Regions from separate parts of the Sphingobacterium sp. UME9 genome, predicted to be linked through region 1. Evidence: riboswitches for the same ligand, from Rfam matches in the RefSeq annotation. Region 1 holds a riboswitch; each other region holds the start of a gene.
What was found. Region 1 has a riboswitch for thiamine pyrophosphate ahead of thiS (sulfur carrier protein ThiS). Riboswitches for the same ligand answer to the same signal wherever they lie in the genome.

Region 1 (6,156 bases):
GGATGAATTTCCAGCTTTACCCAGTTTGTTTCCAATGCCTCCCGTGCAAGTTGTGCTGCGAGCACAGCTTCTTCAGCAGTTCGTGCTCCCGAAGTATTGGGAAGCAAATGGATTGCCGCCAGATCGAGCGCACTGATGAGACTGTCGTCTGCGCTGGTCTGGTCGATTCGTTTGAGGGCAACGGTGACCAATTGGGAGGCCGAAGCCACAATGGCATCGCTCATTTCTGTGAGATTACCGAATTTGCCCGTACCCAGAAATAATCTGGATTCAAATACGCGATCGGCTATATGTAGGTTGCTCATAATAAAATTTTATTGATGGATGAAACAATGTTTGGAGTCTTGGTTACGATTCCAGAGAGTGCTACACCGTAAACTCCAATTTCTAATAGCTGTTGGATATCTTCAAGTTGGCTTATACCGCCAATTGCGAATATTGGAATAGGGGGCAAGCCTGCTAGGCGGACTTGTTGGATGATGTTTTCATATCCTGTAATCCCCAATAGAGGACTTAGTTTTTGTTTTGTTGTGGTATAGTTGAATGGTCCGAGTCCGATATAGTCACAATGTTCACTTATTCTTTGTTCTACATGCGCAAAGCTATTGGCAGTACCGCCGATTATTTTTCCTGCACCCAATATGTCCCGGGCAGCTGTGACGCTGCAGTCATCCAGTCCCAAGTGCACGCCGTCTGCGTCTATAGCCGCTGCAAGCGAAGGATGGTCATTGATGATACAGCTGGCACCGAATTCGGAACAGGTTTGCTTGATCTGTTCTGCAAGCAGGTATCGGCTCTTTTCATCGGCGTCCTTCCATCTGATCTGTATCCATTTGGCCCCAGCATCCAGCGCTTTCAGTATGTTATTTTTTTGTTCAGTTAATGTTTGTCCCTGCGATATATATTGGAGTTTTTCCATAATTTTTGTTTGCATGCTATAAAATTTTGAACTGGATCAGGGTGCTTCCATAAAGTACCATATAAGGCAATTCCATCTGCACCTTGCTGCATCGGAATAAGACAGTTGCCTTGGTTTATCCCTCCAAGACCGATGAGACCAACAGTAAAGTTGGAGCGTGACGGGAGCTGATCCAGCCTTGCATTATGCACTCCATACCCCACTTTAGAGATGCTCGGAAATAATGGACTTAGAAAAGCATAGGCCCAACATTCATCAAGGCTATTGAATTGATCGATATCATGCACAGATGTTGAACAGATTGTTGTAGGCAGCATTTGATTTGTTGATCTATCCTTTCTATTCTTTTCGTTCATATGAATACGCGCGATTCCGAGCTCAACCGATAGGTGAGGGTGGGAATGTAGGACCAATCTATCCAGGTACGTTGAATCTATAGATTCAACGTACCTGGACATTTGTAGGTCCGTAAAATGATACTTGCGCAAATGCAGGATATCAAGTCCTTCTTTGAACAAAGCATCTATAATCCCTTTTTCAGAAGGGATCGTTTCTGCTGCTGTCAAAGCGATGATCATGAATAAATCTCTTTTCCTTGTGCGATGAATTCCTGCGATTTTTCCAGCATCCCTTGTGCGGCACTATCTCTGATTTCCTGCGTAATTTTCATGGAGCAAAATTTGGGACCGCACATGGAGCAGAAGTGAGCCACTTTGGCCGCATCTGCCGGCAACGTTTCGTCATGATATTCACGTGCGGTATCTGGATCCAGGGAAAGGTTGAATTGATCTTCCCATCTAAATTCAAATCTCGCTTTACTCAAGGCATTATCACGGTATTGTGCACCTGGATGTCCTTTGGCCAAATCGGCCGCATGGGCAGCTAGTTTATAGGTGATTACACCGTCTTTAACGTCTTTTTTATTTGGTAAGCCCAGATGTTCTTTGGGGGTCACATAGCAAAGCATCGCACATCCATACCAACCGATCATCGCAGCTCCAATGGCTGATGTGATATGGTCATAACCTGGAGCAATATCAGTTGTTAAGGGACCCAAGGTATAAAATGGAGCTTCGTCACAACAGGCCAATTGTTTGTCCATATTCTCTTTGATCAATTGCATAGGAACATGGCCCGGACCTTCGATCATCACCTGAACATCGTGTTTCCAGGCGACCTTGGTGAGTTCGCCCAGTGTTTCGAGCTCAGCAAATTGAGCCGCATCGTTGGCGTCCGCAATGGCTCCTGGACGGAGACCATCGCCAAGTGAAAAAGCAACATCATATCGCTTCATGATCTCACAGATCTCCTCAAAATGAGTATAAAGAAAGTTCTCTTTGTGGTGGAAAAGACACCATTTGGCCATGATAGACCCTCCTCTGGAGACAATGCCCGTTACTCGAGATGCCGTGAGATGGATATAACGAAGCAGTACGCCGGCGTGTATGGTAAAGTACGAAACACCCTGTTCGGCCTGTTCAATCAAGGTATCTCTGAATATTTCCCAGGTAAGGTCCTCGGCCACCCCCTTCACTTTTTCGAGCGCCTGATAGATCGGTACTGTACCGATTGGAACGGGCGAGTTACGGATAATCCATTCGCGGGTTTCGTGAATATTTTTGCCAGTGGATAGATCCATGATGGTATCGGCTCCCCAACGACAGGCCCATACCGCTTTTTCAACTTCTTCCTCTATACTTGAACTTACGGCGCTATTGCCAATATTGGCATTAATTTTAACTAGAAAGTTGCGCCCGATAATCATGGGTTCACTTTCAGGGTGATTGATATTATTAGGGATGATTGCTCTTCCGGCAGCGATTTCCTCACGGACAAATTCTGGTGTAATAGCTTTATCATGTGTTCTGGCACCAAAGTTTTGTCCTTTATGCTGATGATCCATTCCGGGGGTGCTGGCCGTGAGCTGCTCGATACGTTGGTTTTCACGGATAGCAACGTACTCCATTTCTGGGGTAATAATGCCTTGCTTTGCATAATGTAATTGGGTGACATTCCTACCGGCAGAGGCTACTTTCGGTTTATGGCTATACGCAAATCGGAGTTCATCCAACGTTGGATCAGAAAGGCGTTTTTGTCCATATTCAGAGCTGATGTTAGCCAGCTGTATGACATCCTGACGATCCAAGATCCACTGATCGCGAAGGCGAGGGAGGCCTTTCCGGATATCGATATGGACGGTGTCATCCGTATAAGGTCCAGAAGTATCATAGATTGTTACCGGCGGATTAATTTCTACCTCTCCATTCGTTAATTTGGTTGGACTCAAGGAGATTTGACGCATAGCGACTTGAATAGGAAATAGTTTTCCGGATACAAAAATTTTCTTTGCATTTGGAAAGGGTGATTGCGTAATTGTTTCAGCTGTCATTTTTTCTGTATTGGGTGAATTACTCGGTTGATTTTTTGGAAATGGCTATCCGCCCTGAGATGCGGTAATTAAGATAATCTGATCGTAAGGTTTAAGTGTTGTCGTAGCCCAGTCCTTTTTGGGGATGACTTTGTTGTTGATGGCCACAGCCACACCCTGAGTTTTGCCAGATAATTCCAAAAGCAACAAGCCTTCAAGTGAAGTAAGTGGGGGGTCGAAAAATCGAATCTGATGGTTTATTGTAAGTTCCATTCCTTAATTTTTTTGGTAAAACTTTAGGAATGGCTACACAAAGGCACAGCAATGCACCTTGTAGACAGCTCACTTTTCCCTACGCCAGTATGATCCGGATCAGGTTATAAGGGTAAAATCTCAGCCTGCACGAGCAGACACCCCTAAAGTTGCGACTAAGATAAGGTTATTTTTATGAAAGTTGCAAGAATTTTATTTTGCAGACTTAGGCATATTGTGCAGGAAAGTACAGGTCAGTATGTGGGAAATATTTGATATATTAGTTTTTTGAATCAGCTAAAACAATTTAACAACCACCAAGAATAGTATTTTTTAATGCGTAGGATTTTATTGACAACACTGTTGTGTATCGCTAGCAACACTTATGCCCAATCTAAAAACAACTGTAGCGTCGTGCAGTTGACATGCGAACATTTGGTCAATCCATTGGGTATTGATGCAATTCACCCGAGACTTAGCTGGCGACTTGAGGACCAACGTAAAGGTGCGGTACAACAAGCTTATCAGATCCTTTTAGGGCAAGATTCGCTGGCACTGCTGAAAGAGACAAAAGATAGCTGGGATAGTGGCAAACAGCTCAGTTCTTCCATGTTAGTGCCCTATACCGGCACACAGTTAAAGCCACAGACTAAGTACTTCTGGAGGGTTAAAGTATGGGATAAGGATGGTGTATCAACACGTTCTGAAATAGCATCTTTCGAAACAGGAATGATGGGAATGGACCTTTGGAAAGGAAAATGGATCAGCGACAATAAGGATATTCATGCGCGGGAAACGCCTTATTTTAGAACAGAATTTAAGGCAAATAAGCAGATAAAATCTGCCCGCGCATATATTGCCGCAGCAGGATTATATGAACTTTCCATTAATGGCCAGCGCGTTGGCGACCATCGTCTGGATCCAATGTATACTCGATTTGACCGACGCACATTGTATGTCGTGACGGACGTAACCCAGCAGCTTCAAAAAGGAGAGAACGCCATTGGCGTTGTTTTGGGGAATGGCTGGTATAATCATCAACCACTGGCCGTTTGGAACTTTGATAAAGCACCATGGCGGGCCCGGCCAACATTCTGTTTAGAACTGAAAATCGTTTATATCGATGGAACGACGGAAACCATTGTTTCGGATAAGCAGTGGAAGACAGCTTCGGGACCAATCACTTATAATAATATTTACACTGGTGAGCATTACGATGCAAGACTGGAAATACCGAACTGGGATAAACCAAAATACGATGATTCGGCCTGGCAGGCTGTTCAGTATAGAAATGCGCCATCTGCACATATCGTTTCCCAACAGATGGTACCGATTCGGCTCGTGAAGTCCTATAAGCCAAAATCAGTGACAAAGATAGACCAACGTACCTATGTGTTCGATATGGGCCAGAATATGGCCGGGATTACAAAAGTTAAAGTGAAAGGAGCTGCGGGTACTATTCTGCGTATCAAGCATGGTGAGCGGTTGTTGGCGGATGGGCATCTTGATCAGTCCAATATTGATGTTTATTATCGGGGCGATAAGGAAAAGGAGCCCTTTCAGACCGATATATTGACCTTAAGTGGTCGCGATGATGAGTTTATGGCAAAGTTCGGTTACAAAGGGTTTCGTTATGTCGAGGTTAGCAGCAGTGCCGCAATTGCATTGGATAGTTCGGCTGTGACCGCCTATTTTATGCATAGTGATGTGCCTGCTATTGGACAGCTCAAGACATCATCAGCGTTGGTCAACAAACTATGGACAGCGACCAACAATGCCTACTTGTCCAATTTGATGGGCTATCCTACGGACTGTCCGCAGCGCGAAAAGAACGGTTGGACAGGGGATGGGCACCTTGCGATTGAAACAGCTTTATACAATTTTGACGGGATAACAGTTTATGAAAAATGGATGGCGGATCATCGTGATGAACAACAGGAGAATGGTGTCTTACCCGATATTATTCCAACTGGCGGATGGGGCTACGGTACCGCAAATGGTTTGGATTGGACAAGCACCATTGCCATCATTCCATGGCAGATTTATCAGTTTTATGGAGACCCACGTGCATTAGAAGAATGCTACCTAAATATCAAACGCTATGTCGATTATGTAGACGGAATCAGCCCGTCTGGGTTGACAACGTTTGGGCGTGGAGACTGGGTGCCGGTGAAGTCACAGTCCAATCTGGAGTTGACCTCATCTGTTTATTTTTATGTGGATGCAACCATCTTGGCTGCTGCGGCCAAATTGTTTGGATACACAGCAGATCAACAAAAATATGAACTGCTAAGCGAAAAAATTAAGACGGCTATCAACGCTAAATTTTTAGATGCTTCCAAGGGTGTTTATAGCAATGGAACACAGACCGAACTGAGTGTACCTCTCTATTGGGGCGTTGTACCCAATGAAATGAAAGCCCGTGTTGCCGCCAACCTGAATAAGAAAGTGGAAGAGACCAACTTTCATTTGGATGTAGGCGTATTGGGTGCTAAAGCATTATTGAATGCGTTAAAAGATAACGGTTATGCAACGACAGCCTATAAGGTCGCGGTACAAGATACCTACCCGTCTTGGGGATGGTGGATTGTAAATGGAGCGACAACATTGTTGGAGA
Region 2 (6,156 bases), on a different contig from region 1:
ATCTGCTAAATTGACTTCTTTGTCTGATTTTTTGAAAGATTGCTCTCCGTATTTCCGAGCCATTATTCGGGCAACCTCACCGACTTCTTCCATGAGTATGGCGGTGTTTGTCAGTTCGTTGAAATAACGTACTCCGGTACTATTGATCCATTTGTCAATAATCTCTTGTGCTTCTTTAATTGTCATCTTTTTCAATAAAAAATTAAAAGTTGTCCTTATCTTTTGTATCCATGACGATGGTAACTGGACCATCATTCAGTAGGTCGATTTTCATATCTGCTCCGAATACGCCAAGTTGAACCTCTTTTTGGAGCAATTGACTTAACAATAAAGCCATCTCTTCATACATTGGTTTGGCTTTATCCGGTTTTGCTGCTCTGATAAAAGAAGGTCTGTTTCCTTTTTTTGTTTGAGCAAAGAGGGTGAATTGTGAGATGAGTAAGATATTTCCGTCTATATCCTGTATCGATTTATTCATCAAGCACTGTTCATCCTCGAAGATGCGTAAGTTGATGAATTTCTGTCCTAACCATTTAAGATCTTCTGTTGTGTCTGCTTCTTCAACTCCTAATAAAATCATTAAACCCTTCTGGATCTGGCCTGTAATCTGATTATCTACCGTACAAGAGGCGTTTTTCACTCGTTGTATAACTGCGCGCATAATGAAAAGTATAAAACCAAAGGTAAAAATTCCGATTGTTAAACACGATGTAATGTGCAATTTATCCACGATATTAAATAAAAAACGTCTCTTGCTTCCTCAGGAAAAAAGAGACGTTTTTTTATTTAAATAAATTGTTTCTAAAATTTGAAATTCAAGCCCAATAGGAAATTTGTTGGTGCTTGTGGGAAATAGAAATTATAATATTTTCGTGTATCACCTTCCATCCAACCAAAGGTGTAGCCATTGGCTTCGTACTTTTCGTTGAAGATGTTGTTGACCTGTAAAGTTGCACTGATGTTTTTGATACCTAATGCTGTAAAGCTATAGTTTGCTAACAGATTGTTGACAAAATAAGAGGAAATGCTTCTCTCTTTCGCAGATGAATTATCTAGATATTGTCTTCCTACAAATTTGGATAGAAGAGAGAATGTAAGTGATGTTATCGGACTATAAGAAAAATTACTTGACAAAATCGTTCCCGGAGATAAAGCAATGTCTGTTTTCGAATAAAATATCCTTGTATCACCGATTACCTCTTCAAAGTCTTTAATTTTATTTTGGCTGAAACTAGCTGTTGCTTTCCAGTTGAACTGCTTGTTGATGTTCCATGATCCATCGAATTCAAGCCCCATTCTATAGCTATCTTTGACATTTTGTCGAATTGGAGAGCCAGTATCACTGATTTCACCTGTTGGGATCAACTGATCCTTGTAAAACATGCCATACCCATTCAATCCGATGTTGAATTTTTCATTTGTAAAGCGATAGCCAAATTCGATGTCCTGCATTTTCTCCGGGGTCGGATCGGGTAAGGCGCTATTTTTCTCTATAAAATCCTTGCGAACAGGTTCTTTTTGTGCAAAGGCATAAGAAGCGTATACATTTGAATGGTCATTTAGCAAATAAGTTGCACCAGCTTTAGGGTTTAAGAAATTAAACTTAGGATGATAATTATAATTTTTCACCTTATCATCATCACCATACATGTGGTAATCTACATTCCGATATTGAATATCGGCCATTAATATCCACTTATCTAGTTTATAATCGACCTTTAAGAAATTACTGAAATCATTTTTTTGTGATTTCCCGAAGTAATATTTATCGTCAAGAAAACCTGTTGATGCATATTGTGCCCAAATCACCTGGCCATAATGTTTTCCTTTGTATTGATTATAAGCTCCACCCCAAGTAATTTCAAGCTGATCATTCGGTCTGTAATTTAGTGCATAGGTCATGCCATAAAAATAATTATCAAGCCATCTCCTGCGGACGAGATCTGTTTTTTGTATGGTATCTTTACCAATGATGACGTTAGGCAAACCGTATTTACTTAGTTTATCTCCGGGTCTCATTTCTTCATAGTAACCATAACCTCTTGTATAGTGTAGGGCTGTATTGAGCGTCAATTTGTCGTTCAGGATATTGGTATAATGAAGTTGATGATGTTTCTGCGTATAATTATCTGTTTGATTTTGATACGTATATAGATTATAATTCCGGCCGGCGTTCATGAAACGATCTTTCTCTGCGCCCGAGATTTCGAGTGCATTATCTGCATAGTCATCCATGCGTGATCGATCGCCAGTAATCAATGGTTCGGGAACGCCATTCCAGGCTTGATATGTCTTTTCTTTTCCCCAGAATACAATTCCTTTTAAAATATGTTTCTTGCCATAATAACCTCCGTCCACATAAAAAGACTGTAAGTCTGAACTACCTCTTTCGATATAACCATCGCTACTGATTCGAGATAATCTGGCATTGAAGGCAAATTTGTCGTTAATTAGCCCGGTACCTACCTTGACTGTATTTTTCCAGGTATTGTAGGAGCCAAATGAATTGTTGAGCTCTGCGTAAGGGGTTTCGACTAACGTATTGGACTGAATATTTAATGAGGCTCCAAATGATCCGGCACCATTCGTCGAAGTCCCAATACCACGCTGAACTTGGATGCTCTCGGTAGAAGAGGCAAAGTCGGGAAGGTTTACAAAAAATGAACCCATGCTCTCCGCATCATTTAAAGGGATTCCATTTAATGTTACGTTGATTCGTTGATTATCCGATCCCCTGATTGTCATTCCGGTATAACCTATGCCTGCACCGGCATCGGAATTGACCTGCACGGATGGAGTCTGATTTAAAAGGAATGGAATATCCTGGCCGAGGTTATTACGCGTTATTTCTTCTTTGGAGATGTTTTTAAAGGTTGTAGGAGCATTTCTTTTGGCACGGGTAGATTGAACAAGCACCTCTTCCATTTGAATTGTACTAGGTTCTAACGCTACCGTAAGCTCCAAATTGTCTTTAACATCCACATTTTGGCTCCATGTTTTATATCCAAGAGAAGATACCTGGATCTGGTGCTTACCTGTATTGATACGATATAGTTTAATCAGTCCATTTTTGTCCGATTGGCCAGCGAAGGATGCTTGTCCATCTATGGATATGGAAACATACTGTAAGGGGGTCTGATTGGTATTGTCTACAGCTTTAATTGTCAGATTTTGTTGCGCAATGGCAATTTGGCTTGAAATAGTAGCTAAGGAGCTACAAATCAAAAATTTGATCATGGTAATGTATTTTGTTTGAGTTAAACAAATCATAGCAAGGGGTTACTATGACCGCACTATTTAACTAACCTCTCCCTACGCCAGCATTATCTGGATCAGGTGTACAGAATTTAATCTGTTGGGTATAATCTCAGCCTTTATTTGTGTTCCTGACAAAACAAGGCACCCCTATTCGATGCTGCGAATATATAAATTTAAAATTGAAATGAAGTATAAAGAAGTAATTTATGACAAATGGAAAAGAGTGGATTTGCGGTATTATTTCTTTTTGGTTAAAAATTTGTGCAAATTGTTGTTTTTGGTATTTATTGTTCTTTTTAGGTACCTTGGCATGAATTTTTCTACTAGAGGTATGTATTCATACAGGTCAAAAAATTTTAGTTACTAAATTGATAGTGAGGAGATAAAATGTTAAAATATTTAAGCGCTAATTATATTCTGCCGATTACTTCAATGCCAATAAAAGACGGTATTGTTTCGGTAGATGAGGAGGGGGTAATTCAAGGTATCTATGACCCAACTTCATTTACACCTTCAGATAAAACGAAGGTTGAGAGATATGAAGGAGTGATAATTCCAGGTTTTATCAATGCACATTGCCACATTGAATTGTCGCATATGAAAGGTATTGTTCCTAAAGGTACGGGGCTTCCGAGCTTTCTCAGTAAGGTGATGACAACGCGGTCGGCATCGATGAAAAAAATAGATGACGCTATGGCCAAAGCCGATCGAGATATGTACGAAAATGGTATTGTCGCAGTCGGAGATCACGCCAACACTGATAATTCTTCAAAATTGAAGGAAGATTCACAGATATTATATCACACATTTGTGGAGGTGCTCGGAATTGAACCTGAAGAAGCTGACTTTAAGTTAAAGGAGGCTAAATCGTTGACCCAAGAGTTTAGGAATGGGCATGTATCCATTACTCCGCACGCTCCCTATTCTTGTTCGAAGGTCCTTTTTAAGAAATTCAAGAAGATGGTTCCGGAAACAAATATTATCAGTATTCACAATCAAGAAAGTGAAGAGGAGAATAAACTGTTCCGTTATAAAATGGGTGAGTTCTTGGACTTTTATAAAAGTATAGGAAAAAATGCTGATGCGATTAAGGCGCAGGCAAGAAATTCGATTCAGTCTTATCTTCCTTATTTGCCTTATCCAAATAAATTATTGTTGGTTCATAACACCTATACCTCTCTTAAAGATTTGGATTTTGTAGAGCGTATGGATCGTGATGTGATGTGGTGTCTCTGTCCAAAAGCCAACCTTTATATTGAGGGAACATTACCAAAGGTTCAGAATTTTATGAATGCCGGACAGCGTTTAGTAATCGGAACGGACAGTTTAGCTTCAAACGATACATTGTCCATTTTGGAGGAGCTAAAGGTATTGCATGCGCACTTTGAGGATCTCGATTTCTTGCAGACTATTCAATGGGCTACAATCAATGGTGCTATCGCGTTGAACATTGAGAATGAATTTGGCTCACTTGAAGTGGGTAAAAAACCTGGGATTGTGTTGTTGCAAGGTATGGAACACATGCGCCTAAATGAAGATGTTAAGGTAAAACGTTTAGCGTAGTATTTAATTCCCCAAAACTTCTGTACTTTTGCTCTTATTGAACCGTCCATGACTATAATAACGAAACTATAGTCATGGTAAGTTCCATCTGACCGATGGAAGAAAAAATAAGTTACAGATGAAACATTTGAATATTTCAATAAGAGGTAAAGTACAAGGGGTCTTTTTTAGATTGACAACCAAGGCGGTTGCAGATCAAGTCGGTGTTAGAGGCTTTGTTGTCAATTTAAAAGATGGTTCTGTCTATATAGAGGGCGAGGGCGACGATTTTGCACTAGATTCACTGTTGGAGTTCTGCCAAGAAGGACCCGAGGGTGCAATCGTTGAAAGTGTTGAGGTAAAGGAAGGCGAAATGAAGGGCTTTTCCAATTTTGAAGTAGTTAAAAGAGTTCAATCTTAAGCCGTTTCGCCTTGTCAGTACTTAAAAAATTCGCCGGACAGACCATGATCTATGGCCTGAGTACGATTATAGCCCGTATGCTGTATTTCGTCATGACGCCATTGTATGTCCTCAAATATCCACCTGCGTCCTACGGAATATTTACTAATATGTACGCCTGGGCATCCATGATCAATGCCGTTTTGGCATTTGGAATGGAAACAACTTTTTTTAGGTTTCTCCAAAAAGTCGAAGAAAAGGATAAAAAGCAGGTTTTCAATAACAGTTTTATCGTCATTGCCTCTTTGGCAGCATTATTTTTTATTACGGCCATAGTCTTTGCTGGCACTATTGGTAGCTGGTTGAATAAGGGAACTTACAATGCCGATTACGAGAGCTATGTGAAGTATTTCGCCCTCATATTGGCATTGGATGCTTTAGCTATTGTTCCTTTTGCGAAATTGAGATCGGAGGGAAGGCCTATTCGATTTGGTGCTATTAAATTGGCCAACATCGGTATTATGGTTATTCTTAACCTATTCTTTATTGCGCTAGTTCCCTATCTGATAAAAGATGGTGGTGTTTTGGGTACTTGGTGTTCCGGTTGGTATAGAAATGAATGGATAGGTTATGTATTTATTTCTAATATTGTGGCAAGTGCAGCAACCTTTCTATTGCTCCTTCCTGAAATGAGGGGTTTCTATTTTAAACCGGAAAAGCAGCTAATCTTAAAGATGCTATCGTATAGCTTTCCGATTTTAATAGCTAATATTTCTTATATCATCAACGAAAATTTAGATAAAATTGTGTTGCCAATCTACCTGCCTAAGGATATTGGGGATCGCGATTTGGGGATCTATGGAGCCGTTGGAAAATTAGCAATGTTTCTGAGCATTTTTGTTCAGGCTTTTCGATTGGGGGCCGAACCATTTTTCTTTTCTTATGCAAAAAATGCC
Region 3 (6,156 bases), on a different contig from region 1:
TTGTCAGAATACCACATAAGTTTAATAATGATAGATTAACTTGATTTATAATTCGTTTAAACCGGCAGTTTTTTTAAAATTGCAACCGGTTGCAATAGATTATTAGGCAAATAAATGTATTATTAATGATACATCAAAATATTAATTGTCAATTTTACGCTTTTAAAACCTTTTAGCTACGATTTTATTCAGCTCGTCGGCACTTGTATACCCTTATGTATCTCCGGATTAGCATGGTGGCTTCCGTCAAATTGCTGTATATCTAAACAGGCTTAAAAAATACAATTCATTGCCTATATAACCCTAAAAAAACCATTTTGTTTAACACGACAAAAAAACTTATAAAATAAAAATAAATCAGCTATTTAAAGTAAAACAGCCAACTACAAACTTTAAAAAGGACCTTTCAAAAGATTATTTTAATATTAGCTATCATTCATATACCCATTCTACAGAAATAAAACCTAAATAGAAATAAAAGAAATACACGGATTCAATAAGATGAAGAGTAACGCAACCTATATAAGATATAATTTATTGAATCAATTTAATGTTTAAGCAGGTAGTTTGAATGGAAAAACCATCACATACAGTCAATGGTTAAACTATTCCTTTTGGCGGATACTTTATTCCTTATAACAGCTCTCAAAATAAAAAGAGTCTCTTAGTTTTGCATCGGATTCTTTGTAACAAATCATGATTGGAGACCAAGTACCTCGGTGAGGTGGTCGAATTTCAATATTAAAATATCAACGTATGAATTACCAAAAACGATTAAAATGGGCATTTATTTCAGGTATAGCTGGCGCCATATGCTGGATTGTGGGCGATATATATGTCGCGGGCTTTGATGTAGATCCCAAAAACTATCCTCTTTTTTATAGTACATATTCCGAAAAGGTTGACGTTGGACTTGCGACTTTAATGCTTGAAGGATCAATCAACCGCCTCATGTTCGGGGCATTAATTGCTGCGATGACAGCAACTTTATTTCTACCTGGTGTTTGGTTGGTATATCAATACATTTTGGATAAGAATACATGGTATGCCAGGGGAACCTACTATTTACTGGTTATCAGTGTGATGCTTATGCCTTTGGGGCATGCTGTTTTCTATTTTACGGGAGAGATCTACAAAGCAATCTATAACACCGATCCTGTCGCCCACCCCTATTTGTTAAAAATCGCCGCTGGCTTTCAAAAAACAATGTTTATCACATGGGGGACAGCGATCATCACGATGTTAGTCGCCTATTTAATATTTTCAATTTTTATATTTGCTGGTAAAACTAATCTACCAAAATGGGCAGGATTGATCAGTCCGCTATTTCTTACCATTTACCAGCTTCCTTTGAAATTAATCCTACCTCCATCTGACTTAAGAGGATGGATAGGAGCTGCTGCATTTAATATATCTTATTTGATTTTCTTTCTATTGCTTTTGTTTTGTTTCAAACTACCTTCGGAAAAAGAGACATCACAATAACAGCTGACTAGGATAATAGCAGCTTTTGAGTTAACACAAAAGAATTCAATCTCCACCTCAATAGACTTTTTAAAGCTTTCCAAATTAGGATTTCGATAGACAGGAGCACTAGTTTCCCTTACAAATTGACCATCTAAATTGTATCGGCAATGCTCCCGAAATCTTCATTTGTCCTATAAACAAAAAAGACTATCCTAGGATAGTCTTTTTTGTTTATAAGCTCTTTTGCAATAACTTGTGTTGCGAAGCCGTAAAAATATTCCGGAAGATTATATTGATTTCATGTTCGATGGCGGCCCCCGAAATTCCGGTATGCGGATAGAGTCTTATTGTATTTGTCAAGATAGATTCCACAAAATCTCGACTTTGTATCCCTATCTGTTCATAAATTGCTGCATTATCATTGCCATCATGAAGATTTACCCAAGAAAGAGCGACCAAATTCATTATTGCTTCCGTCCGATTAACATAATCTTGCTGAAAGTCATCGAGTACCCTAAACGCTTCTTTACTTTCAGTCTTCTCCCATTTGGATTGATTGCTTTTTAACACAAATAGTTTTTCGATTAAATCCAAAAAGCGCTTATACATTCCCGTAAAGTTGGCCAGTAAAGTCAATTCCGCAAAAGGCATAAAGGGATATTGATACAACAGCTCGCTACGTGTACTTTTTGCCCCATCAATCTCAAAAGACTGGCTACCATCAACGAGTATGTCTTCCAGCGAAAAGGAATGCGAAGCCGTAGCCTCCAATCCAAATGTATCCCAGTCGTAATGCACCAGTACATGGTCACGATCCACAAAAAATGATTTTATCAGTGGTTCACCTTTTTCGTCCAACACGGGTTTTCCTGCCTCCTGAATTGCAGCATTTAAGGTAAAATGGGTTAAATGAGGAGCACCGGTAGCATATCTCCAAAAACCGCGGAGCCGATAATGTTCACCTTCACGTGTAGCTGTACCTGATGCCTGTCCGCTTCCTCCGAAACAAACCCGATCCGTTTTAAAAATCTGATCTCCTAAAACCGGATCAATAAAACCGACAAAGAGATTTGCTCCTGAACATAACGTTACTGTCCAGGCTAGTCCCCCATCCCAATAAGCCAGGTCAGCCAATAAGTTGAGGCCTTCGGGTAGAGTCAGTCCCAATCCACCCAATGCACGGGGAACCCAAATCTTAAACCATTTCCGACGAAAAATGAGCTCGAGTTGTCCATCCGACAATGTTTTCTGATGGATTCCCTTAGCCTGATTATCTTTCAGAATGGCGATATCTTCGCTACTGAGTTGCATATCTTTCTTCACTTATTATTCTCCTCCAATTAAAATATCCACTAAATGCCATAACAAATAAAAACAAAGTCAAGCCCGAATAAAGAAATAGCCCTTTATGGATCAGTAAAGGAATTGCCATCAGATTACTAATATTCAACAATATCCAATTTTCTATCTTCCGTTTTGCCAATAACCACATCCCTGCCCAAGCTGTACAGGAAACCGCAGAGTCCCAAAGCGGTACATCAGAATCCGTTAAATGTACCAATCCGAAATAAAACAACAAAAAACCGAGGGCACAGATTCCCCCTACTATCCACCATTCTTTCGGCTCACAATGCGTTATGGGAGCAGCAACATCACTACTATATTTCCAATAGATCCAGCCATAGATGCTCATGATCAAATAATAGAGATGTAGTAATATTTCTGCATATAGTTTCGCATGGAATAATACGTAAACAGAAATTAAGATACCAATAATCCCAAAAATGTAATTGATCGATTTATTTTGCCGGGAAAACCAAACCTGTAAAACACCAAAGGATACCCCTAACCATTCCGCTATGGTGGCCTGTTGGATCTGTTTTATAAAAGCTTCGAAAATTGTTTCAGAAGTCATCGCCTTGTTTATTATTTCGTGTAATTCATAATAAACCTATGGGAGAAAAACGGACGTTTTTATTGAAATTAAATTCCTACGCCAGCATTACCTGGATCAGGTATATAAAAGCGATTGTACAAGGAGGTACAATCGCTTTTATTGGGTATAATCTCAGCCGAGAATGACCATGGTCATTCCAAGCACCCCATAAGTATATTTTCTGTCGAATTGATTATTCTATATCAATCAATTTCAACGCTTTGTGCGTACGCGTACGCGTTTCTTTACATAGTTGCGCATCATCGTTCAATGATTTCCCGTGTGAAGGAATCATTTCACGTAGTTTTTTACGGTATTCATCTGATTTCGCACGTTCAGGGAAACATCTCTTCAACAGGCTGATCATGATAGCAACTGAGGTCGAAGCTCCAGGAGAAGCTCCTAATAGCGCTGCAATAGAACCATCTGCACTAGAAACGACTTCTGTACCAAATTCTAAAATTCCACCTTTCTTTTCATCTTTCTTGATGACCTGAACACGTTGTCCTGCTTTCTCGATAACCCAATCCTCCAATTTAGCTGTAGGCATAAATTGTTTTAAAGACTCTAGTTTATCTTTTGGTGACTTCATGACTTCAGTAATAAGATACTTCGTCAGAGGTAAGTTGTCAAGTCCGGCTGATAACATCGGACGGATATTGGACAGTTTGATAGAAGCGGGTAAATCGAAGTAAGAACCTTGTTTTAAGAATTTAGTTGAAAAACCTGCATAAGGTCCAAACAATAACGCTTGCTTTCCATCAATATAACGTGTATCTAAGTGCGGTACAGACATTGGAGGAGCTCCAACAGAAGCTTTTCCATATACCTTCGCATGATGTGTATTAATGATTTCTTCATTTACACAACGTAGCCATTGGCCCCCTACAGGAAATCCGCCATAGCCTTTCGCTTCTGGTATTCCAGATTTTTCCAACAACAACAACGAGTGGCCACCGGCCCCAATAAATACAAACTTTGCTTTGATTTCTCTCTTTGTTCCTGTCTTTAAATCTTTGACCTCCACTTCCCAACGGCCATCTTCTTCACGTTCGATGTCGATTACTTCATGGTTTAAGGAGATCGAAATATTTTCTTTATTTTCAAGATTAGCGATCAAATCACGTGTCAACGACCCAAAATTAACATCGGTACCCAGATCCATTTTTGTCGCAGCGATTTTTTCGTCGGCCTCGCGTCCTTCCATCATCAATGGAATCCACGATTTCAACAATGCCGTATCTTCGGTATACTCCATCCCTTTGAACAAGTTTTGGGTCGTCAATGTTTCCCATCTTGTCTTTAGGAATTTAGCATCTTTTTCACCAAAAACCGCACTCATGTGTGGAATACTACGGATAAAATTTTCAGGTTGGGCAATAATGCCTTTATCAACGAGGTAGGACCAAAATTGCTTAGACACTTCAAATTGCTCAGCAATTTTAACTGCTTTATCAATCTTTACAGAACCATCTTTCTGTTCGGGGGTATAATTTAACTCGCATAAGGCAGAGTGACCCGTGCCAGCATTATTCCAAGCGTCAGAACTTTCAGCAGCCACAACATCCAAACGCTCAAGAATTTCAATATTAACGTCTGGGCTTAATTCATTGATTAGAGTACCCAAAGTAGCACTCATAATACCGGCGCCGATCAGAACAACGTCAACTTCTTTATTTGATTTTTTGCTCATGTTTTTGTGATTGATGCAAATTTAATATAGTTTTTGGTAAACGTCCAAGTCTTTTGTCAAAAAACTGTACTTTTTAGAACCACTTATTCAAAAATACCATTGATTTATTAAAATAATCCTAAGTGAGCGATCGCTTACCGTAAAATTCTGAAATTGTTTCCTGAAAACACTCCCCCACTCCAAGATAAACACAAGGTCAGCACACAATGTTTTTCTATTTTAAACCGTTATTTATCGAAAGATTTTGTGTTATAATATAGTTTTAACATTTTTGCAGAACATCGAAAGGCAATAGTGTACACAATAGCTAAAAAACAAGATCATTTATTCGCTAATACGACGGCATCGAAAAAACACAAGCACTGTGGAATAACCAAGATAAACCAAATGGAAACGAGTTCATGTTTCGTATTGAATTCCAATAACAGACGGGCTGTGAGAGAAAGACAGCGCGTGGAAAATGGACATAAATGCCTAAGTGTGAATAATTGAAGAACAAATAACTTATACAGATGAAAATACTTGAAGGAAAAATTGCTTTAGTAACAGGAGCATCAAAAGGAATCGGAAGGAAAATTGCGGAAGTGTTTGCACAACATGGTGCTAACGTCGCTTTTACATATCTTTCTTCTGTCGAAAAAGGACAGGCGCTAGAACAGGAGCTTCAAGCTTTCGGCACCAAAGTGATTGGTTATCGCTCTGACGCTTCAAAATTCGAAGAAGCAGAACAATTAATCAATGCGATCGTTGCCGATTTTGGAGGATTGGATATCGTTGTAAATAATGCCGGTATCACAAAAGACGGCTTGTTAATGCGTATGACCGAAGAGAATTGGGATGATGTATTAAATGTCAACTTAAAATCTGTCTTTAACGTTACAAAAGCTGCTTCGAAAATTATGATGAAAAACCGTAAAGGTTCATTTATCAATATGTCTTCAGTTGTTGGAGTTCAAGGAAATGCCGGTCAGGCAAATTATGCCGCATCAAAAGCTGGTATTATTGGGTTCACAAAATCTATCGCTAAAGAATTAGGTTCTCGTAATATCCGTGCAAACGT
Region 4 (6,156 bases), on a different contig from region 1:
ATAAACAATTACACGATTGTTTCTCGCATTTCTAATTTGCGTATTTCTTTTATACTGTACGTACAGTGTACCGTTTTTTACGGTCGTTTCTATAAGGGATAAATGTTCAGGGTTGTTTGCTTCAACAACAACTTCATTTCGATTTGAATGAATGTAATCCACACGTAGTGAAGTTGCCGATGAAATGCCGTCTGGAGCAGTGATCTTGCGCGTTTCGCGTTCTTGTGCCTGAGCTACATATAAAAATGAAATAAAGGCAATGGTTAAGATTCTTTTCATTATTTTCTGTTATTAGTTTAAATTTATTGTTACTGAAAGTTTCATTTTAATTTCCCTTTTTATCGTTTCTTATGTGCTTATGCACAGGCTCTATTGTTAACTGCCACCTATAGTATAATAGTAGTGCCAAAACTTTAAATCCGTTTAAAATACTGATTAACACTAGTTTTGTTCCTGAGTGCTATTTTCGTTAATGCTCATTTTTGAACATCAACTGTTCGGTATCGGACAATAGTTTGTTTACCATACCCTTCGTTTGTAGGCTGCTAACCAGAATTGATACTCTAATTGGGAAGCTGTTATAAATACTTGTCGCATCTTCTCCCGTTTTGTTGCAGTAGTTTCTGCTGCAATTTTGTCAACGTAGTTTTTCGCCTTGATAACGCCCTGTGCAAAATCCTCACCGCTATAGGTTTCTATCCATTTGGAATAGGGATTTCCCTGTGTATTTGCTGTCGATACAATGTGATCTCCGACCTCCTTATAAATCCAAAAACAGGGGAGTGTTGCCGCCATAGCGACCTCAACGCACTCGAAAGCGGCTACACTTTTTAGAAAATGGACATAATGATGGCAGGTTGGTTCGATTTTGTTGCTCTTGTCGGCAGGACTTAAACCAAATTCCCGAAAGTAATTTTCGTGTAATGCCCGTTCAACAAGAAGCGCATTGCGACCAAATTCGAAATAGTCCAATGCTTGTTGATTATCCGTGCTTTTAGCACCTATAAAAGCAAGGACGCGGCCAAATTCTTCTAAATAGAAAGCATCCTGCTGCATGTAAAATTGAAATTTATCCAGGGGAAGACTGCCATTACTAAGCTGAACAATAAACGGCATAGCAAGTATATCTGAATAAATTGATGTTATTGAATCCCAGGCATGATCAGTCCAGTTCATATTGAATAAGTTTAATCGGATTGTGGAAGTGATTTAATGGCCCATTTCCTTTGCCAATGACGAGGTCTTTGCTACCAGCTATTGCTGCGTGTATATAGGCCAATGCGAAGTCTACTGCGCTAACGAGGCCAACGCCTTGTGCCAAATGGCTCGCAATTGCTGAAGAAAGCGAACAACCGGAGCCATGTGTATTTTTGCTGTTAATTTTTTGTGATTTGAATTCAATTGTTGGATTCTTCTGCTGGAACAACAGGGATGTTAACTCTTGACTTTGGAGATGCCCGCCTTTAATCAGTACGGATTGACACCCCTTGGCCAACAAGCTATTTCCCGCTTTTTCCATTTTCTCGACATTGTCAATAACTTCGTCTACTAAAACACTTACCTCATCTAAATTTGGTGTAATCAGCGTTGCTAAAGGAAAAAGAAGTTCTATGCAGGCCTGAATTGTATCATCGTGAATGAGCTTGTGCCCGCTGGTCGATACCATGACTGGATCAAATACGATAGGTCCTTTATATTCTTTTAAATAGGCGCTAATAAGCTCCACAAGTTCAATGTTGTGTACCATCCCTATTTTGATTGCATCGGGATAGATGTCGTCAAAAATAGCATCTAATTGGTCTCGGACAGCGTTCGTAGGAATTTCATAAATATTTCTTACACCTTGTGTATTCTGTACGGGTAGGGCAGTTAAGGCATTCATGGCATAACATCCTAATGCAGATATCGTTTTGGTGTCTGCTTGTATACCTGCACCACCACTACCGTCGAAACCTGCAATGCTGAGTACAGTGTGGACGCGGTATTTTTTATCTTTTGTCATTTTAATAGTTCTTTTAGTTGTGCACTGGCAGCTCTGGGATCTTGACTTTGGCATATGGCCGAAACGACTGCAATGGAGTCTGCACCTGCATTCCAGGTCTCTTCTGCAGTTTGTAAGTTCATCCTTCCGATTGCGATCAATGGTTTTTCCGTCCTACTCCGAAGTTGTTTTAAACCCGCAATTCCCCATTCAGTAACCGTATCCACCTTTGTTTTCGTTGAAAAAATGGGACTTACACCAAGGTGGTCAACGGCGTACATTTGTTGACTTTCCAGTTGTTGCATGTCTTCTATTGACCAGCCAATAGTTAATTTATCGCCATATTTTTCACGAATAGCGAGCGGCTGGAAATCATTTTGACCCACATGTACTCCCCATGCCTCGATTTGGGCAGCGATTGCTACAACATCATTGATCACGAGCGGAATACCATAATGATCGGTCAGTTTTTTCAAGCGCAAGGCTTTATCCAAAAATGTAGCCGGATCGTCAGCTTTTTCGCGCAGTTGTATAAGATCGACTCCACCAATAATGGCCTCTTCCGCGACACTGAGCCAATTTTGAGGATAACAGTCTCGCTCAGAAATCACCAAATATAAAGGGTAGGGGAAAAGCGGATTAATGCGCATAGCGTTTGATCTTGAGCTTTGATTTTAGACGTTCTGCATTGAGCTGATAGAGTTCATCATAGAGATTCAATTGCAGGGTACCCGGGCCAGCTGCTGTTTGGGCAGCGAGTTCTCCCGCCAAGCTCAAAATGGACACACCGGCAACAGCTGCTTCAAAATATTGGTCTGTAACACCTAGAAATGCACCAATAAGCGCAGTAGCGCTACAGCCAAGTCCAGTTACCTGTGTCATTAAAGGGTTGCCATTAAAAACTTCAACCCGGTATTGCTGTGAAAGGATATAGTCTACTTCTCCAGAAATACAGATAATGGAGCCGGTTTGCTCTTGTAATAATTGGCCAAATCGGAGGGCATCTTTACTTGCTGTCGTGCTGTCGACTCCTTTTGTGTTCGGTTGGTTGAAGTTGTATAGCGTCATGATTTCTGATGCATTTCCACGAATAACCGTTGGTTTGAGATCCAGTAGATTGGATAATAAATCATTGCGGAATGCTGATATTCCAGCACCAACAGGATCAAGTACCCATGGCCGTCCAATGGTATTGGCATGTTCGGTAGCAACCAGCATAGCTTCGGCTGTTTCTTCACTCAAGGTGCCGATATTAATGACAAGAGCTTGTGCAATATCGACAACCTCGCGTACTTCTAATGGACTGTGTACCATCACAGGGGACGCTCCTAAGGCTAAAAGTGCGTTGGCAGTATTGTTCATCACGACTAGGTTTGTGATGTTGTGTACAAGGGGTTTTTCAACCCTCAGCTGCTCTAATAAATTGATAATTGAATCTTCCATTCTTTTTACATATGCTAAGATGTACTTTGTGGCCTTGGAGGGAAGAAGAGCGATAGCCTGTGCAGTAAAGGAGTATGCTGTACAGTGGATTTTTGCTTTTCCCTACGCCGGTATAAACCGAATCAGGTTCAAAGGGACTATCTCAATTCTATACAGAATACCCCCAAAGCCAGACCAAACTTAAACAAAAAAGAGGACTTTTCATATCAGTCATTTTTCGATCACTTAGCTTGTTGAATTAATCGGCCGTATTTTGATCGGCACTAATTTCAATATACGCAGTAGGAACATAGGTGACGCGGGCAAAATTTTTGGTCAAGAGCTCTGTCTCTAAAACTTTTCCACCCTGAAACTTTAAAAACTTCTCGCGCCAAATCTCATTTTTACGAAAGAACTGATTGTCTATTTTAAGAAATTGATGTTCTTTTTCAAAGACATGATACGCAAAATCCAGTTCTTGATCGATCCTCAATTCACCTTCTAAACATTTGTCTGTGAACCAGAGATTTATTTGAAAGGTGTAAGGCGTGTTGTTGGTGAATTGATAATCACGATAGTTATAAAAGACGGTAGCTCCACTACCGAATGGCAAAACACGGCCATCGTCAGGAAAAGGGTCAAAAGAGTGGTGATAACGTTCATTGACGGTGAGTGGACTATGGATAACAAGCCAATGGATGAGGTTGGATATTTGACAGATTCCACCGCCAATACCCGCTCTTGCTTCACCAAAGGATAACTCCATGCCGGGCAGATATCCTTTTTTTACAGTGGGTAGTCCAACGAGTTTACAAAATGAAAAGGTTTCCTTCGGTCTGATCAGAATGCTATTAATCTGTGCTGCTGCAATTTTCAGGTTGGTAACTTTGTTGATCTGCAGTTGCATATTATTTTCGCCCAATTTTTTTAATAAGACAGACTGATGCTTTTTAATACGAAAGGGAAGTTTTTCAGCTGATTTAGCTGTGCTGTATTTCTTATTATCAAATAGCCAAACGGCTTTGCGCTGCACTCTTCTCGCCCATACTGCAATAAAATAGAGTATGGGATGGTGTTGACTGATCAGTTTTCTTTTTCTCAATTTGACGTTTATGTATCGCTATCAAAATTAGTGCAGAAATGTGTTTTTTGCCGAATTTCGTCGAATATTTTTTTATCAAAATCAAGAATCTTATTGTCTGAGCTTAGTGCAGTTTTTCAGTTCGTTTAGTTGGTTTTCTTTGCCTGTATGTATTTTGCTGTTAACTTTCCCTCCTTGTTATATATCAAGCTTTCGTAGGTACAGTTTCCGAGATCTTTTACAATAGATTTTTGTTGTAATACACCCTCATAATAAAACTCATCAATCGTTTCGTTGGCTCGGTACGATCGCTTGATTTCGGCTGTCAGTCGATCGCTTTGATCGAAGGTTTGGCGTAGTGAGTAGTCACTTGTTTCCGGACTATCATACTGATAGCGGACGCGACTTTCTCTTTGATCATTTCTGCCCGAAATCTCTTCAGTAATTCGATTCTGTTGATCATAACTGTAAATGGTCCAGTCTCTCCGTTGATATACAAAATGAATGGATTCACTTTTTATAACCTGGAGTTTACTGTTCAAGTGATAAATCATCGCCGATTCAAATGTAGGATCGTAGGAAACAATGGCATTTGGGAGATACCGGTAAATTGTACTGCTGCTCCACTTACTATTTCGAAGGTACTGTATGGAGTCGATAAGTCCGAATTGATTATAGCATCTTTTGTTGTAATAATTATTTCCCCCGGAAAGATTGTTCGATGTGATCTCTTTGCCTTCTTCATATACAGTCGTCATAATTGCACCGGATTGCACCTCATTTTCGTCCGAAAACTGCTGCATTACATAAGTGCCGTCACATATATTCTTACGCTGACTGTAATAAAGAGGAAGAGCGGGATTTGCGATAACAGCCGCTGCATATTGCCCGGATGGAATAAATTGAACTTGTGCGATTGAGTCAAAGAAATGTGAGGCATTATATTGTGCCGAAGCTTTCTTTGACGCAATTGGTGTGCTGGTGTTTAATATCGGTTTGGCTGCTGCCAGATAGGTATTACTATCGTATATGATCTTGGGTTTTGCTAATCCATCAAACAAGATCATGGCATGACGTTGCTTCAATGACAATACGTCGATGGTCCACTGGTGATTTTTAACGATGAATGTAAGTTTTTTTGCATCAGTTTTTGTGACCAATAACTTTGTTGTGCTAAAAGGTACCTGTTTGAAAATCTCAGCAGCATTTTTTTCGTGTAGACGCATGATAAAATCGGTCGATTTATCGGACTCATTGGTGACAAACAATATTGCTTGCGAAGGACTAGCTATGGTTAGCGATTTTACTGTTTGTGATATGGCGATGGGACTATACAACAGCAATATTAACAACTGAACGATAATCGGATAAATGTGCAGTTTCACGTTATAATTCATTTGGGTCGATATTGCTGTTGTTGACTTTGCTATTTAATTTAATACTTCTTTCAAAAATAATAAGGTGTGCTCCCAGGCACGTTTAGCCATTACGGGGTTATATTCGGGTGACTCGGGATTCGTAAATGTGTGTCCAGAATTTGCGTAAGTGATTATTTGCCAGTCTGCTTTTCCTTCATTTAATTCCTTGACCAACCCATCGTAATCTTCTTTTGATACACTTTTATCGGCTGCTGGGTGCTCAACGAGTACTTTTGTTTTGATCGAACCATTGG

Region 2: linked by a shared signal. The riboswitch ahead of A9970_RS19840 (TonB-dependent receptor domain-containing protein) and the one ahead of thiS (sulfur carrier protein ThiS) in region 1 are both predicted to bind thiamine pyrophosphate.
Region 3: linked by a shared signal. The riboswitch ahead of pnuC (nicotinamide riboside transporter PnuC) and the one ahead of thiS (sulfur carrier protein ThiS) in region 1 are both predicted to bind thiamine pyrophosphate.
Region 4: linked by a shared signal. The riboswitch ahead of thiM (hydroxyethylthiazole kinase) and the one ahead of thiS (sulfur carrier protein ThiS) in region 1 are both predicted to bind thiamine pyrophosphate.

What each region holds. Positions count from the first base shown of each region.
Region 1 is NZ_LZZP01000003.1:1,566,779-1,572,934, reverse strand. It holds gene A9970_RS08345 (thiazole synthase) at 1-305, opposite strand, end outside; gene A9970_RS08340 (thiamine phosphate synthase) at 302-934, opposite strand; gene A9970_RS08335 (thiamine phosphate synthase) at 880-1,497, opposite strand; gene thiC (phosphomethylpyrimidine synthase ThiC) at 1,494-3,308, opposite strand; gene thiS (sulfur carrier protein ThiS) at 3,354-3,560, opposite strand; TPP riboswitch at 3,620-3,715, opposite strand; gene A9970_RS08320 (alpha-L-rhamnosidase) at 3,876-6,156, shown strand, end outside.
Region 2 is NZ_LZZP01000013.1:188,981-195,136, forward strand. It holds gene A9970_RS19830 (nucleotide pyrophosphohydrolase) at 1-186, opposite strand, end outside; gene dtd (D-aminoacyl-tRNA deacylase) at 203-661, opposite strand; gene A9970_RS19840 (TonB-dependent receptor domain-containing protein) at 802-3,237, opposite strand; TPP riboswitch at 3,292-3,417, opposite strand; gene A9970_RS19845 (amidohydrolase family protein) at 3,646-4,821, shown strand; gene A9970_RS19850 (acylphosphatase) at 4,940-5,221, shown strand; gene A9970_RS19855 (lipopolysaccharide biosynthesis protein) at 5,266-6,156, shown strand, end outside.
Region 3 is NZ_LZZP01000013.1:1,726,523-1,732,678, reverse strand. It holds gene A9970_RS26445 (SusC/RagA family TonB-linked outer membrane protein) at 1-17, opposite strand, end outside; gene A9970_RS26440 (DUF6796 family protein) at 757-1,485, shown strand; gene A9970_RS26435 (acyl-CoA dehydrogenase) at 1,699-2,778, opposite strand; gene pnuC (nicotinamide riboside transporter PnuC) at 2,765-3,382, opposite strand; TPP riboswitch at 3,438-3,582, opposite strand; gene A9970_RS26425 (malate:quinone oxidoreductase) at 3,597-5,096, opposite strand; gene fabG (3-oxoacyl-[acyl-carrier-protein] reductase) at 5,609-6,156, shown strand, end outside.
Region 4 is NZ_LZZP01000013.1:1,179,202-1,185,357, forward strand. It holds gene A9970_RS23965 (GIN domain-containing protein) at 1-279, opposite strand, end outside; gene tenA (thiaminase II) at 520-1,176, opposite strand; gene thiD (bifunctional hydroxymethylpyrimidine kinase/phosphomethylpyrimidine kinase) at 1,163-2,002, opposite strand; gene thiE (thiamine phosphate synthase) at 1,999-2,631, opposite strand; gene thiM (hydroxyethylthiazole kinase) at 2,621-3,424, opposite strand; TPP riboswitch at 3,507-3,599, opposite strand; gene A9970_RS23990 (VanW family protein) at 3,663-4,505, opposite strand; gene A9970_RS23995 (hypothetical protein) at 4,631-5,881, opposite strand; gene A9970_RS24000 (dienelactone hydrolase family protein) at 5,915-6,156, opposite strand, start outside.